One region of the Listeria sp. PSOL-1 genome, then DNA from elsewhere that is predicted to be linked to it. Evidence: predicted binding sites of a transcription regulator. Region 1 holds the regulator's gene; the other holds the start of a gene.
The links. The regulator CtsR, encoded in region 1, represses protease genes until heat stress. The targets are predictions, from matches to a motif close to ATGGTCAATAAAGGTCAAACA.

Region 1 (7,962 bases):
CAGGATGTTGGCTTAGAAGCAGCCACCATTGAAAGAGTGCGTAATAGCTCACTGGTCGAGTGACCCCGCGCCGAAAATGTACCGGGGCTAAACGTATTACCGAAACTGTGGATGAACATCGTAAGATGTTCGTGGTAGGAGAGCGTTCTAAGGGCAGAGAAGCCAGACCGAAAGGACTGGTGGAGCGCTTAGAAGTGAGAATGCCGGTATGAGTAGCGAAAGAAGGGTGAGAATCCCTTCCACCGAATATCTAAGGTTTCCTGAGGAAGGCTCGTCCGCTCAGGGTTAGTCGGGACCTAAGCCGAGGCCGATAGGCGTAGGCGATGGACAACAGGTGGAGATTCCTGTACCCGCGCTATTTGTTTGACCGAAGGGGTGACACAGAAGGATAAGGAAGCGCACAGATGGAAAGGTGCGTCCAAGCAGTGAGTGTAAGAAGTAGGCAAATCCGCTTCTTACGAAGCATGAGCTGTGATGGGGAAGGAAATTAAAGTACGGAAGTTCCTGATTTCACGCTGTCAAGAAAAGCCTCTAGGAAGAGTAGAGCGGCCCGTACCGCAAACCGACACAGGTAGATGAGGAGAGAATCCTAAGGTGAGCGAGAGAACTCTCGTTAAGGAACTCGGCAAAATGACCCCGTAACTTCGGGAGAAGGGGTGCTCTGATAGGGTGAAAGCCCGAGAGAGCCGCAGTGAATAGGCCCAGGCGACTGTTTAGCAAAAACACAGGTCTCTGCAAAACCGTAAGGTGACGTATAGGGGCTGACGCCTGCCCGGTGCTGGAAGGTTAAGAGGAGCGCTTAGCGTAAGCGAAGGTGCGAATTGAAGCCCCAGTAAACGGCGGCCGTAACTATAACGGTCCTAAGGTAGCGAAATTCCTTGTCGGGTAAGTTCCGACCCGCACGAAAGGCGCAACGATCTGGGCACTGTCTCAACGAGAGACTCGGTGAAATTATAGTACCTGTGAAGATGCAGGTTACCCGCGACAGGACGGAAAGACCCCGTGGAGCTTTACTGCAACCTGATATGGAATGTTTGTACAGCTTGTACAGGATAGGTAGGAGCCAAAGAGCCGCGCGCGCCAGCGTGCGAGGAGGCAATGGTGGGATACTACCCCTGCTGTATGACCATTCTAACCCGCCACACTTAGCGTGTGGGGAGACAGTGTCAGGTGGGCAGTTTGACTGGGGCGGTCGCCTCCTAAAGAGTAACGGAGGCGCCCAAAGGTTCCCTCAGAATGGATGGAAATCATTCGCAGAGTGTAAAGGCACAAGGGAGCTTGACTGCGAGACTGACAAGTCGAGCAGGGACGAAAGTCGGGCTTAGTGATCCGGTGGTACCGCATGGAAGGGCCATCGCTCAACGGATAAAAGCTACCCCGGGGATAACAGGCTTATCTCCCCCAAGAGTCCACATCGACGGGGAGGTTTGGCACCTCGATGTCGGCTCGTCGCATCCTGGGGCTGTAGTCGGTCCCAAGGGTTGGGCTGTTCGCCCATTAAAGCGGCACGCGAGCTGGGTTCAGAACGTCGTGAGACAGTTCGGTCCCTATCCGTCGCGGGCGCAGGAAATTTGAGAGGAGCTGTCCTTAGTACGAGAGGACCGGGATGGACGCACCGCTGGTGTACCAGTTGTTCCGCCAGGAGCATCGCTGGGTAGCTATGTGCGGACGGGATAAACGCTGAAAGCATCTAAGCGTGAAGCCCCCCTCGAGATGAGATTTCCCATTTCGAAAGAAAGTAAGATCCCTGAAAGAAGATCAGGTAGATAGGTTTGGAGTGGAAGTATGGCGACATATGGAGCGGACAAATACTAATCGATCGAGGACTTATCCTTAAAAAAGACTCTTGGAGTCAGGTTTAATCACCCTTTTTATCTAGTTTTGAAAGAATCATCTTTCAATGAATAAGTCTGGTAGCAATGGCGAGAAGGTCACACCCGTTCCCATCCCGAACACGGTAGTTAAGCTTCTCTGCGCCGATGGTAGTGGGGGGCTTCCCCCTGTGAGAGTAGGTCGCTGCCGGGCTGTTGAGTAAAGCATTTGCACTTTTTTAAGTGTAAATGCTTTTTTATTTATAAGCCAATCTATTGCAATTTAGTTTGCTTTTCTAGTATAATTAAAGTCAAAATTAGTCAAAGTCAAGTGAAAGGAGCTCTATGTGATGAGGAATATTTCTGACATCATTGAGGCTTATTTAAAGCAAGTATTAGAGTCAAGCGAGGCTGTTGAAATTAAAAGAAGTGAAATCGCTAATAAATTTGAATGTGTCCCATCACAAATAAATTATGTAATTAATACAAGATTTACAATGGAACGTGGTTATATTGTGGAAAGTAAACGCGGAGGCGGAGGATATATTCGAATTATTAAAGTGAAAATGAGTGACAAGTTACAGCTTTTAGAAGCTATTATTTCAATGGTACACGGCAAAAAAGTTTCACAAGTTTTTTCAGAAGATGTATTACTTCGTTTGCTTGAGGAACAAGTCATCAGTAAAAAAGAAGCGAGGTTAATGCTAGCTGCTTTGGATCGCGAGGTTTTAATATTGCCGCTTCCTGATCGTGATATTTTACGTGGTAGAATACTTGAAGCAATGTTAGTCGCTTTAAAATATGATTAAATTCTTTAAAACAGATGGATTAAAAGCTCTATTTTGTGGTAAGAAATAAAAGATACAATCTTATTCAACGTTTTCAGGTTTCTAATTGAATGTCATAAAGAACAAATTTTACAAAATTTGACATAACCTGTTAAACAAATTATTATGCAAGAAGAGTTGCCTATATGAATAAAAATGTAGTAGAAGTCATTTTTGCTTTACATTCATAGGTAAAAGGAGGAAAACAACAATGATGTTTGGACGATTTACACAAAGAGCACAGAAAGTTCTCGCATTATCACAAGAAGAGGCTATGCGCCTTAACCATAGTAACCTAGGAACAGAACATATCTTACTCGGTTTAGTAAACGAAGGCGAAGGTATTGCTGCAAAAGCTTTATATGAATTAGGAATCGATACTGAAAAGTTACAGGAAGAAGTAGAATCTTTAATTGGAGAGGGCGAAATTCCTGTAACCACAATACAATATACCCCCCGCGCTAAAAAAGTAATTGAATTATCTATGGATGAAGCACGTAAGTTAGGTCATACTTATGTAGGAACCGAGCACATACTTCTTGGTTTAATACGCGAAGGTGAAGGTATTGCTGCACGTGTATTGAGTAACCTTGGTGTCAGTTTAAATAAGGCACGCCAGCAGGTATTGCAATTACTTGGAAGCGGTGAAGGTACAAGCGCTGGGAGACAAACAAATACACAAGCAACCCCTACTTTAGACAGTCTAGCTCGTGATTTAACAGTCATTGCACGTGAGGAAAACTTAGACCCTGTTATCGGGCGTGGAAAAGAAATTCAACGTGTAATTGAAGTATTAAGTAGACGTACTAAAAATAACCCTGTTTTAATTGGTGAACCTGGTGTTGGTAAAACTGCTATTGCTGAAGGTTTAGCACAACAAATTATTCGAGGCGAAGTACCTGAAATGTTACGTAACAAACGTGTTATGACACTTGATATGGGTACGGTTGTTGCTGGGACTAAGTATCGTGGCGAGTTTGAAGATCGTTTAAAAAAAGTTATGGATGAAATTAGACAAGCAGGAAATGTAATTTTATTTATTGATGAGTTGCATACATTGATTGGTGCTGGCGGAGCAGAAGGAGCAATCGATGCATCAAATATTTTAAAACCACCTCTAGCTCGTGGAGAACTGCAATGTATTGGTGCAACTACACTTGATGAATATCGTAAATATATCGAAAAAGATGCTGCTTTAGAAAGACGTTTCCAACCTATTAAAGTAGCCGAGCCGACAACAGAAGAATCTATCCAAATTTTACGAGGCTTACGAGATCGTTATGAAGCACACCATCGCGTAGCAATCACAGATGAGGCCTTAGAAGCTGCTGTAAGGCTGTCTGACCGCTATATTTCCGACCGATTTTTACCGGATAAGGCGATTGATGTGATTGATGAAGCAGGCTCAAAAGTGCGTCTAAAAGCTTATACAACGCCATCTAACCTAAAAGAAATGGAAGATAAATTAACCGAACTTAGAAAAGAAAAAGATGCCGCTGTCCAAGGTCAAGAATTTGAGAAAGCTGCTTCTCTTCGTGATACCGAGCAAAAATTAAAAAAAGTTTTAGAAAAGAAGAAAACGAACTGGAAAGAGCAACAAGGAGCGGATAACAGTCAGGTAACGGAAGATATAATTGCTGAAGTCGTTGCAAGCTGGACTGGCATTCCTGTTACCAAACTTGCAGAAACCGAAACGAATAGACTTTTAAATATGGAAAAAATATTACATGAACGTGTGATCGGACAAGATGAAGCCGTTAAAGCTGTTGCATTAGCAGTTAGACGTGCGAGAGCAGGACTTAAAGATCCAAAACGCCCTATAGGTTCTTTTATTTTCCTTGGTCCAACTGGTGTTGGTAAAACAGAGCTAGCTAGAGCTTTAGCAGAAGCAATGTTTGATGATGAAAAAGCAATGATTCGTGTTGATATGTCAGAGTACATGGAGAAATTTTCTACTGCCCGCTTAGTTGGTTCTCCTCCTGGATATGTCGGTTATGAAGAGGGCGGTCAGCTAACCGAGAAGGTACGTCAAAATCCGTATTCTGTTATTTTACTTGATGAAATTGAAAAAGCGCATCCTGATGTGTTTAATATGCTACTTCAAGTCCTTGATGATGGACGTTTGACAGATTCTAAAGGCCGTGTAGTTGATTTTCGTAATACCGTAATTATTATGACATCAAACGTTGGAGCACAAGAAATGACGCAAGACAAATCAGTCGGTTTTAACGCTACTGATTTAACAAAAGATCATAAAGCCATGGAACATCGTGTTTTACAAGAACTAAAACAAACATTCCGTCCAGAATTTATCAATCGAATTGATGAAACGATTGTCTTTCATTCACTTTCTGAAAAGGAATTGAAGAAAATTGTGACGCTCCTTACAAGACAACTTACTAGTCGTCTTCTCGAACGCGATATTCATGTTAAATTAACTGAAGGAGCCAAAGCGAAAATCGTAAAAGATGGGTATGATCCTGAATATGGTGCGCGTCCACTTAAGCGTGCGATTCAAAAAAATATTGAAGATCGTCTTTCTGAAGAATTGTTACGTGGAGCCATTAAAGTCGGTGACAAAGTAGAAATCGGCGTGAAAGATGGTGAGCTTGAGGTTCGTAAAAAAAATAATTCTATTCGTAAAAAAGAAAGTATAAAATAAAATGCTAAATGAGTCGGGGATATAATGCAATTTAGCTCTATTCTTTAAGAAAACACGATTTTAAAAAAGTAGAGCATAGGTCCTATATGTCGAACACGATAAATCGAGCAAAAGTGTTTGTACTGAAGGAGTTTGCCACAAACCGGAAACGGAACGTGCGAGGCTGTGCGTGAGATCCGGAAGTCTGGCAAACTCCTTCAATACGAGCGCTTGTCGCCGATTTATTTTGTTTATGCCCCCAGACTCTTTTTTTACGCGAAATGTTTATAATCAGCTTAAAAAAGAAACTTTACTTAGAATGCTAAACAGAACGTATGATCTGTGTTAAAATAAATAAAAGCGAAAGGGGGGACACTATTTTATGGCAAAACGAGCAACAAAATTCGTCTGTAACTCTTGTGGTTATGAATCACCTAAATGGATGGGAAAGTGCCCAAATTGTGGCGAGTGGAATCAGATGGTAGAGGCATTAGCACCTTCTAAAAAGACAAGAACGTCTTTTCATCATACAGATGAACCTTCTAAGGCAATGCGAATTACCGATGTAACAAGCGAATCAGAGAAACGAATTCAGACAAAAATGCCAGAGTTAAATCGTGTTTTAGGTGGCGGAGTAGTAGAAGGGTCACTAGTACTTGTTGGAGGAGATCCAGGAATCGGAAAATCCACTTTGCTACTACAAGTTTCTGCTGAGTTAACACTCTCTGGAAAAAAAGTACTCTATATTTCAGGTGAAGAATCTGTTAAACAAACTAAGCTTCGTGCAGAACGCTTACGAGTTTCAGGAGAACATCTATATCTTTATGCTGAGACGAACTTAGATGATATTCAAGAAACAATTAACTTTATTAAGCCGGATTTGGTGATTATTGATTCGATTCAAACGATTTATCATCCAGACGTTACAAGCGCAGCGGGAAGCGTTTCACAAGTACGTGAATCTACAGCAGCACTTATGCGAATTGCAAAAATGCAAAATATTACTATCTTTATCGTTGGCCATGTAACAAAAGAAGGTGCAATAGCGGGACCTAGGCTTCTTGAACATATGGTGGATACTGTCCTATATTTTGAAGGGGAAAAACATCATGCTTATCGTATTTTACGAGCAGTAAAGAATCGTTTTGGGTCTACAAATGAGATTGGAATTTTTGAAATGCGAGATATTGGGCTCGTTGAAGTAGTTAACCCTTCTGAGGTTTTTCTTGAAGAAAGGCTACAGGATGCTTCTGGATCTACAGTTGTTGCGTCGATGGAAGGAACACGCCCTGTTTTAGTAGAAATCCAGGCACTCGTTTCTCCCACAATGTTTGGTAATGCTAAGCGAATGGCTACTGGTTTGGACCATAATAAAGTCTCGCTAATTATGGCTGTATTAGAAAAGCGAGTAGGCTTGTTATTGCAAAACCAGGATGCTTATTTAAAGGCAGCAGGAGGCGTCAAATTAGACGAACCAGCTGTGGATTTGGCAGTTGCAATTAGTATTGCTTCAAGTTATCATGATAAACCAACCAGTAACACAGACTGCTTTATCGGTGAACTCGGCTTAACTGGTGAGATTCGCAGAGTTTCGCGCATTGAAGAGCGCGTGAAAGAAGCAGCTAAGTTAGGTTTTAAGCGGATTTTTATTCCTGCTAATAACCAAGGGAGCTGGGATATTCCAAAAGGTGTGACAATCATGCCTGTAGATACGATTGTTGCTGCACTAAAACAAGCTCTTCCAAAAATGACATAAAGATTCTATTTGCTGATAACGTCATTGCAATGTTAAAATAAACTTTATATTAGTTTATGAAAGGAGGACAAGAAATGCTTGTATGGATGATTCGAGTATGCTTTTTACTACTTGGTGGAACTACAGGAGTGTTTGTCTTACCATCAATATGGATGAAACTTCATTTAAACCATGTTTTGTTAATCGCTAATCCCTATATCAATGCTTTGATTGGTGCACTTATATTTTATTTTATTACTTTTTGGGCGGTGAAATATATTGAAGCCGCACTTAATTGGTCTGAGGAAAGGTTAACAAAAATTTCAAGTGTAACACTTGTTTATGGCGGAATAGGCCTTATTGCTGGTTTAGTCATTGCTTTTTTTGCAGGGAATGCTTTTAGCCAAACAAAGATTCCAATTATTAATTCGGTTGTCCCCATTTTATTAACATTAGTGTTAGGCTATTTAGGTTTTCAAGTTGGTAGCAGAAGACGTAACGATTGGGGGTTGTTATTTAACCGAACAGCACGAAAAAAAGCCCTCAGCGAACAAAAAAGTGAAGATACGAGCTATAAAATTCTTGATACAAGTGTTATAATTGATGGTCGCATTGCTGATATTTTGACAACTGGTTTTTTAAGTGGAACGATTGTAATTCCACTCTTTGTATTAGCTGAGTTACAGCATATTGCTGATTCTTCAGACACGTTAAAAAGAACACGCGGGCGAAGAGGATTAGATATTTTAAATCGAATTCAAAAAGAAGAAGGTATTCAAGTCGAGATGTATGAAGGTGATTTCGATGATATTAATGAAGTGGATAGCAAGCTAGTAAAATTAGCGAAAGTAACAGGTGGTAAAGTAGTAACCAATGATTATAATTTAAATAAAGTTGCAGAATTTCAAAATGTAGCGGTATTAAATATTAATGATTTAGCTAATGCTG
Region 2 (7,962 bases), 430 kb from region 1:
GCGACTATATTAATTTTATACCCATTCAACCGACTTACGAACTCCATTTTGGCGATCTCAAATTTTCACCATCTGATAACCAAGCCACGATGCTACGTGAAATTAACAAAGCTTTCCCTGGAAATGAAGAAAATTACTTGAAATTCATGACTGATAATGCGAAAAAAATGCTTTTTATCACACCACTAAATGAATCTTCTTTTTCAAGTTTATTCGATTATTTTAAGCCCAATATGATTCGAGCGATTCCAAGTCTTCATATTGGACGTAATTTATCAGATGAAATTTCGCGTTATTTTTATGATAAACGTTTGCGTCTTGCTTTCTCCTTTCAAACGAAATACTTAGGAATGGCGCCAGAAGATACACCAGCTGCTTATAGTGTTATTCCCTTTGCTGAATATTATTACGGCACATACCACACAACAGGCGGCCAACATCTGTTAACAAAAACAATGGCCGATTATATCACGAATAGCGGTGGAAAAATCTTTTTAAACAGTAAAGTAACTGACTTTGAGATAAAAAATAGAACCATTCAATCAATGACCCTTTCAACTGGTGAAAAAATAACCGGTGATGCATTTTTCATTAATGGAGATTTTGCTTATTCCATGTTAAATCTTTTCAAAAATAAACGGCCATTTAAGAAAAAAAAGATTGAGGCAAGTAAATATTCAGCAAGTGGCTTTGTCATTTATTTAGGACTGGATAAACAGTTCCCAATTGCCCACCAAACCGTACTTTTTAAAAACACAGCAGAAGATAACATAATCCATATTACGAATCCTTCCCCAAATGATACTTCACTTGCTCCAATTGGGCATTCTAGTATTCGGATTATCGTTTATGTACCAAATAATAAAAGTGCGACCCCTTGGAATGATATCAAACAAACTTTCCGCGATAAAATAATGAAACAAGTACAAACAAAACTAGATTTACCTGATCTTGAAAACCATATTGTTTGCGAAAAAGTTATCACACCAATTGATTGGGAAAACGATTATCATCTTCACCTTGGCGCGCTTTTTGGAATGCAACAAACATTTAGTCAGCTAGGCCCTTTCCGCATGCCTAGCATGTTAAGCCGCCGCATGAAAAACGCCTATATCGTTGGCCGAGACGCTCACCCTGGTAGCTCACTTCCTACCATTCTAGAAGGAGCAGCCATTGCTACTAAATTATTTATGAAACGCATGAAAAAATAAGCAATACGCATTTCAGGTTTTTAAACTTTTCTAATAGATTAGAATCAACTTGTTAAATGCGTTTGCTTATTTTTTTCTATTTTTAGCTAAACTTAAATAATAGCCACTTGTAAAAAGTAGATTCGCAAATAAAGTAATAGCAATCGAAAACCATAAACCACCAAAAGATGATAAAAAGACAAAGAAAACAATAATGATCCAATAAACCGTAATAATTTCTGATTTTAAATCTGGATATTTCAAATTCTCCCAACGATTCGTTAAACTTAAAATAAAATAAATCATCAAGTGCAAAATAAGTCCAAGTGTCCACCAATTAACAAGATCCGATACTTGAATATCCGTAAACCCAAGATTCATTAAAAATAAGCGCTTAGCTTGAAGTAAAATGGGATCAATCAGAATTTCAAAAAACATGATCATCGTTGCACCAATAATCGCATAAATTCCACCGCGTATCCAATCAATGTTGATCTTAAGCGTTATCTCCCTAGCAATAATATGGGTTCCTGCGATAAGGCCTATCCAAATAAAAGCAAAAGTAATTGGCATGCCATTTAAGACCATTTCAAAACTCTCGCTAGCCGCATTTCCAGTATAACTAAGCTGCATCCATTCAATACAAAGTGTCACAACAAAAATTAAAATGGTAATCGCTAACCCCAGTCCCTTACCATACTGCATAATAAAAAAGACAGCTGCAAAAATTCCAGCAAAAATCAAGAATAAGGAATGAATACTTGTTAATTCCGGCCCCAAAATATGAAGTGAAGTGAGCAGCACACTTCCTAAAAACCAAAAAATATAAATCCATAGTAAAAATTTGTAGTTTTTTTCTAGCACTAAAAGCACTCCTTCTATTCAAACGAACTACGCTATTGATTATTATACCAGTTATCAGCCATAATCTCCTCTTTTTTTATAAAAATTACAACTTTAAACCGATTTAATCTATATTTGTTGCCAAAGTGAATTTTTTCATTTAAAGTACTTAGAGTAAGAAGTTTTTTATGTAGAGGAGTTATTCAATTGAAAAGCAGCAAGATAGATTTAAAATTAATTATCGGTCTTATTATTTCTGCCATCTTGATTTTCATTACATTTAATTATACAGAGAGCTTCTGGTATATATACGGAGCCAGTATGTTATTTTTACTTAGCTTCAGCATTTTTACTGTTGATTTGAAAAAAAGATATTCTTTTTTTGGCGGTCTTATTCCAGCCATTTTCTCAAGTGTTGTCTTATACATAATTTTTTATTTAGGCGCTTTACTGCTTAAAATCTTACCTTTTGGACTTGATAAATCCGTTCGTGCCGCTTTTAGTACATTCGCTACTGATTCTTGGCCGATTTGGCTTCTTCTCATTGTAGCGATTATCCCAGGTGAAGAAATTTTCTGGCGCGGATTTGTACTTAATCGATTATTAAAGTTAGTTAAACCTTGGCTCGCCATTGTAATAAGCACAGCGTTAATTACCATCCTTATAAGCTTTAGTGACAGTTTCGCTCTAATCATCAGCACGCTTATAGCTAATCTCTTTTGGAACTTGCTTTATCTTTACCGTCCAAGTCTACTGATGACTTATTTATCCCATGTATTATTCATTTTTTTACTGCTATCATTGTTGCCTATTTATTAAATAAGGAATTTTTTTCTGCTTTGAATTTAGATATAAAGCTGTGCTCGCGGTTTAAAGTGCACAGTTCTTTTTATGAAGTTTTAAAATGTGAACTCAAATAAAGTTTTTTGAGCAAAACACTTGAAAGTCAGAATAAGTCAAGTTATACTATAAACATAAGGTCAAAGATAGTCAAAGTCAAAAGACCTTTTACTATTTCTCAATTTTAAAGGAGGAATTTGACTTATGAAATGTCAAAACTGTCATCAAAATGAAGCTAGAATTCAATTATATATGAACGTCAATGGGCAACGTATAGAAATGCCTTTATGTGAAACTTGCTACGCCGAATTACGCAAACAAGGCCAAATGAATAGAAGTAGCTTTTCCGGAAACACTCCATTCGATGATCTATTTCGCCAACTAAGCGGGCAAAACGCAGCAAACCAAAATCAATTTGAACAATATAAAAATAGTCGTGTAAAAACGCAAGCTGGTGCTACAGGTAACGGCTTACTTGATGAGTACGGCACAAACTTAACTAATTTAGCCAAAAAAAATCAGCTTGATCCTGTTATTGGACGAGATGAAGAAATTAAACGTACCATTGAGATTTTAAATCGTCGTAACAAAAATAATCCTGTATTAATCGGTGAACCAGGTGTCGGTAAAACAGCCATTGCAGAAGGGCTAGCAAATGCAATCATGCAAGGAAACGTACCAAATAAACTACTAAATAGAGAAATTATCTTGCTTGATGTTGCCTCACTTGTTTCAGGAACGGGCATCCGTGGCCAATTTGAAGAGCGCATGAAACAATTAATCACTGAACTTAGTGAACGCAAAAATACGATTTTATTCATCGATGAAGTGCACACGATTGTAGGAGCTGGCTCTGCAGAAGGTTCAATGGATGCAGGCAATATTTTAAAACCAGCACTTGCTCGTGGTGAACTACAGTTGATCGGTGCAACCACGCTTTCTGAGTATCGCAAAATCGAAAAAGATGCTGCACTTGAACGTAGATTTCAACCCGTTATTGTCAACGAACCAAGCGAAGATACCACTTTAACTATTCTTAACGGTTTAAAAGACAACTATCAAGATTTTCATGAAGTCGTTTACTCCGATGAAAGTCTAAAAGCTGCCGTCACATTGAGTGCACGTTATATTCAAGATCGTCATTTACCTGATAAAGCCATTGATTTGATGGACGAAGTCGGCTCAAAATATAATTTGACCATCGAAATAATGGATGAAAAAACAGTAAATGAACGCTTAATGAGACTGGAAGAAGAAAAAAATACGGCATTAAAAAATGAAGATTACGAAAAAGCTGCCCATGTTCGTGATGAAATCACACGCCTCAACGAAAACAAAGCAAACAGCACCATTTCAGAACGACCAGTTATCCAAGCATCTGACATCCAAAAACTGATTGAAGAAAAAACGGGTATTCCAGTAGGACGTCTACAACAAGATGAACAATCCAAAATGAAAAATTTAGAATCCCATTTAAACACTAAAGTGATCGGGCAAAAAGATGCTGTAGAAAAAGTTGCAAAAGCCATTAGACGTAGCCGTGTAGGTCTAAAACAAAAGAATCGCCCTATTGGTTCATTCCTCTTTGTCGGCCCAACTGGTGTTGGAAAAACAGAGCTAGGGCGCACCCTTGCAAGTGAATTATTTGGTTCTGAAGAGGCAATGATTCGTCTTGATATGAGCGAATTTATGGAAAAACACAGTGTCTCTAAACTTATTGGTTCACCTCCAGGATATGTTGGTCACGAAGAAGCAGGGCAATTAACAGAAAAAGTTCGGCGCAATCCGTACAGCATCTTACTTCTTGACGAAATGGAAAAAGCACACCCAGATGTACAACATATGTTCCTTCAGATTCTAGAAGATGGGCGCCTAACTGATTCACAAGGAAGAACGATCAGTTTTAAAGAAACAGTGATCATTATGACAAGCAATGCTGGAACCGGAGAAAAAGAAGCAGCTGTTGGCTTTAATAAAGAAGCAAATGATGATCATTTGAGTTCCAGCTCATCACTTCTTGCACGCCTTGGCTATTACTTCAAGCCAGAGTTCTTAAATCGACTTGATAGCGTCATCGAGTTCCACAGCTTATCTCAAGAAGATCTGCTTGTTATTGTTGACTTAATGCTTGCTGATTTAAACGAAATCCTAGCAAATCAACAAATAGCAATTAACGTAACGAATGAAGTAAAAAGTAAACTCATCGAACAAGGATACGATGCTAAATTCGGAGCACGTCCACTTAGAAGAACGATCCAAGAACATTTAGAAGATCATATTGCTGATCTATTGATTGAAAAACCAAATGCTACAGTACTTGAAGCTGCCCTTGATCAAGATGGAAAAATTCAAGTAAGTGAGAAAGTTTCTGTACAAGCTTAAGAAAAACAGAGTAAATCTGGGAAATAAGATGACTCAGCTCGATTTTTAAGAAAATATGATTTAAAAAATCGAGCGTGAGTTCCCCATTTTGAACACAATAAATCGAGCGAAAGCGTTTGTATTTAAGTAGTTTGCCAGAATCCTGAAGCGGAACGTACGACTGTACGTGATGGCAATCCACTTAAATCACGAGCGCTTGTCGCCGATTTTTTTATCTCAAAGACTCACTCCGTTTTTCTAATGATTCCTATGTAATAAATTGTTAACAATCTGTCTGTTTATTGTCATCTTTTAGCGGGAATTTAATCATGCAATACTTATTTTATAAAGAAATTGTGTGGTGATCTAATGACGGTAAAAGTCGCAAAGGAACGAGATTATTATTTTGACAATGCCAAATTTATTTTAATCTTTTTTGTTGTATTTGGGCATTTAATGGAAACTTTTGTTGCTGATTATACAAGTGTTCATATCCTTTATCTGTCTATTTATACTTTTCATATGCCTACTTTTATTTTAATCTCTGGTTTTTTCGCAAAAGGATTTCGTAAACCTGGTTACTTAAGAAAAACGATTAAAAAGTTAATTTTACCCTATATCTTCTTCCAGCTTATTTACTCTATCTTTTATTATTTTCTACTTAACGAAGCGCATTTATCTGTTAAAATGCTTGACCCAGAATGGTCTCTTTGGTTTTTAATCAGTTTAGTTTTTTGGAACGTTATGTTACTAGCTTTTGCTAAATTAAAACCTATTATAGCGATCTTAATTGCCATTCTCATCGGTTTAACAGCAGGCTATTTTAACGAAATTGACGGTTTTTTAAGTCTTTCGCGTACATTTGTGTTTTTCCCATTCTTTTTAGTTGGTTTTTTCTTAACAACAGAGCATTTCAAGCTCGCGAAGCAAAATAAAGCAAAGATTATCGGTGGAATCATTGCTATTCTTATCGTCGCCTTTCTTATTGCCAATCCTTCATTAAATGCAGATTGGTTCTTTGGTTCTAAGCCCTATACTGACTTTGTTGCAGTAAAATGGTTTGGTCTTTTTATACGGATCATTGTTTACATGGTTAGTTTTGCAGCAATGATTGCCTTTTTCACTTTTGTGCCGAAAAGAAAATTATTTTTTACAAAGTGGGGGGAAAATACGCTCTATGTTTATTTATTACATGGCTTTTTCATTAAAGCCTTTCGTGAAGGAATGACAGCAAATACTGACTATACCGCGCAAACATTCGTGTTACTACTTGCTGTTTCGTTTGGCCTCACTGTTCTTTTATCAAGTCGTCTTATCACTACATTTTTACAACCTGTCATTGAGCTGAGAATATCAAAAATACGCGCCTTGATTAGCCGTTTAAAAGAAAAAATTCAGCCGCACGAAGGCTTTTAATGTTTAATTATGGTAAAATAAATGAGTCTCGGACATAAACGAGGTTTGCCAGCTCACGTACAGTCCGTGCGCTGGCAAACAAGCGTTTTCGCTCGATTTGTTGCGTTCGACATGTAGAACCTACTCCCTATTTTTTACATCTTTTTTTCTTAAAGTTTACTTAATTTAATATTACTTAAAGGAGCCTACTTATTCCATGTCTAATTATCTTCTACCGATCCAAACCGCAGCTATTATTTTTCCTATTTTAGCTTTTTTTCTAACACTACCATTTGCCATTTACTCTTATCGTAAATTCGGGGGCATTACCTTTATCCGTATTTTTGTTGTCTTTAGCTTTATTTTCTATTTATTGGCAGCTCTCTTCCTTACGATGTTGCCTCTTCCTGATCCAAAGGTTATTGCTCATACAAAAGCACCTACCCCACAGCTTGTTCCTTTTACGTTCATCCGTGATTTTATTAACCAATCTGGTTTTATTTGGAATGAGTCATCAACTTATTTACATACACTGACAAAGCATGTGTTTATTCAGCCATTATTTAATATCTTTTTATTTTTACCACTTGGTGTTTATTTACGTTATTATTTCCGTGTATCGCTCTTAAAAACGATCATCATTTCTTTTCTCATTTCACTATTCTTTGAAGTGACACAACTTACTGGAATTTATGGTCTCTATCCTCATGCTTATCGTTTATTTGATATTGATGATCTTCTGTTAAATACATCTGGTAGTATGATTGGCTTCTTGATGGCACCTCTTATCACATTCTTTCTACCAAGTAGGGAAAAAATTGATTTAAAAAGTTACATCCAGAGTAAACAGGTAAGTTATATCCGCCGCTTTTTCGCTTATCTCATTGATTGGTTTATCATAAACTTGCTGACAGAGTTACTTGAATCATTCAAAATTCTCCCATTCAATGCGTTAAAACTTTCTAAAAGTAATGATATCATGCAACTTGTTTGGTTATTTATTATGGTCCTACTTTATTTCATTGTTCTCCCAGCACTTACAAATGGCAAAACAATCGGTAAATGGATTGTCCACATTAAAATCGTTCAGCAAAATGGCAATAAAGCTACATTTAAACAGCTTTTAGTACGTTATAGTTTACTTTATTACGCTGTTTTTGGCTTACTTTATATTATTCAAATCGAATTAATGCTAAATAATGCAACAAAACAAATCCAATTGATTCTATTTATTCTTTCATTCGGTATAATCGCGTTATTCTTACTTCACCTTTTTATCAATATCATTTTACGTGATCGAACCCTTTTTTATGAAAAAATAAGCCATACAATG

Region 2: the regulator CtsR is predicted to act here: its motif matches at 3,010-3,030, upstream of G6Q10_RS02145 (ATP-dependent Clp protease ATP-binding subunit).

Annotation. Positions count from the first base shown of each region.
Region 1 covers NZ_LR760298.1:1,259-9,220, forward strand. Annotated here, with positions in the region: rRNA gene G6Q10_RS00005 (23S ribosomal RNA) at 1-1,835, shown strand, start outside; rRNA gene rrf (5S ribosomal RNA) at 1,910-2,025, shown strand; gene G6Q10_RS00015 (CtsR family transcriptional regulator) at 2,162-2,620, shown strand; gene G6Q10_RS00020 (ATP-dependent Clp protease ATP-binding subunit) at 2,850-5,300, shown strand; gene radA (DNA repair protein RadA) at 5,662-7,035, shown strand; gene G6Q10_RS00030 (PIN/TRAM domain-containing protein) at 7,110-7,962, shown strand, end outside.
Region 2 covers NZ_LR760298.1:432,609-440,570, reverse strand. Annotated here, with positions in the region: gene G6Q10_RS02160 (phytoene desaturase family protein) at 1-1,211, shown strand, start outside; gene G6Q10_RS02155 (carotenoid biosynthesis protein) at 1,278-2,054, opposite strand; gene G6Q10_RS02150 (CPBP family intramembrane glutamic endopeptidase) at 2,241-2,852, shown strand; gene G6Q10_RS02145 (ATP-dependent Clp protease ATP-binding subunit) at 3,078-5,255, shown strand; gene G6Q10_RS02140 (acyltransferase family protein) at 5,604-6,650, shown strand; gene G6Q10_RS02135 (VanZ family protein) at 6,847-7,962, shown strand, end outside.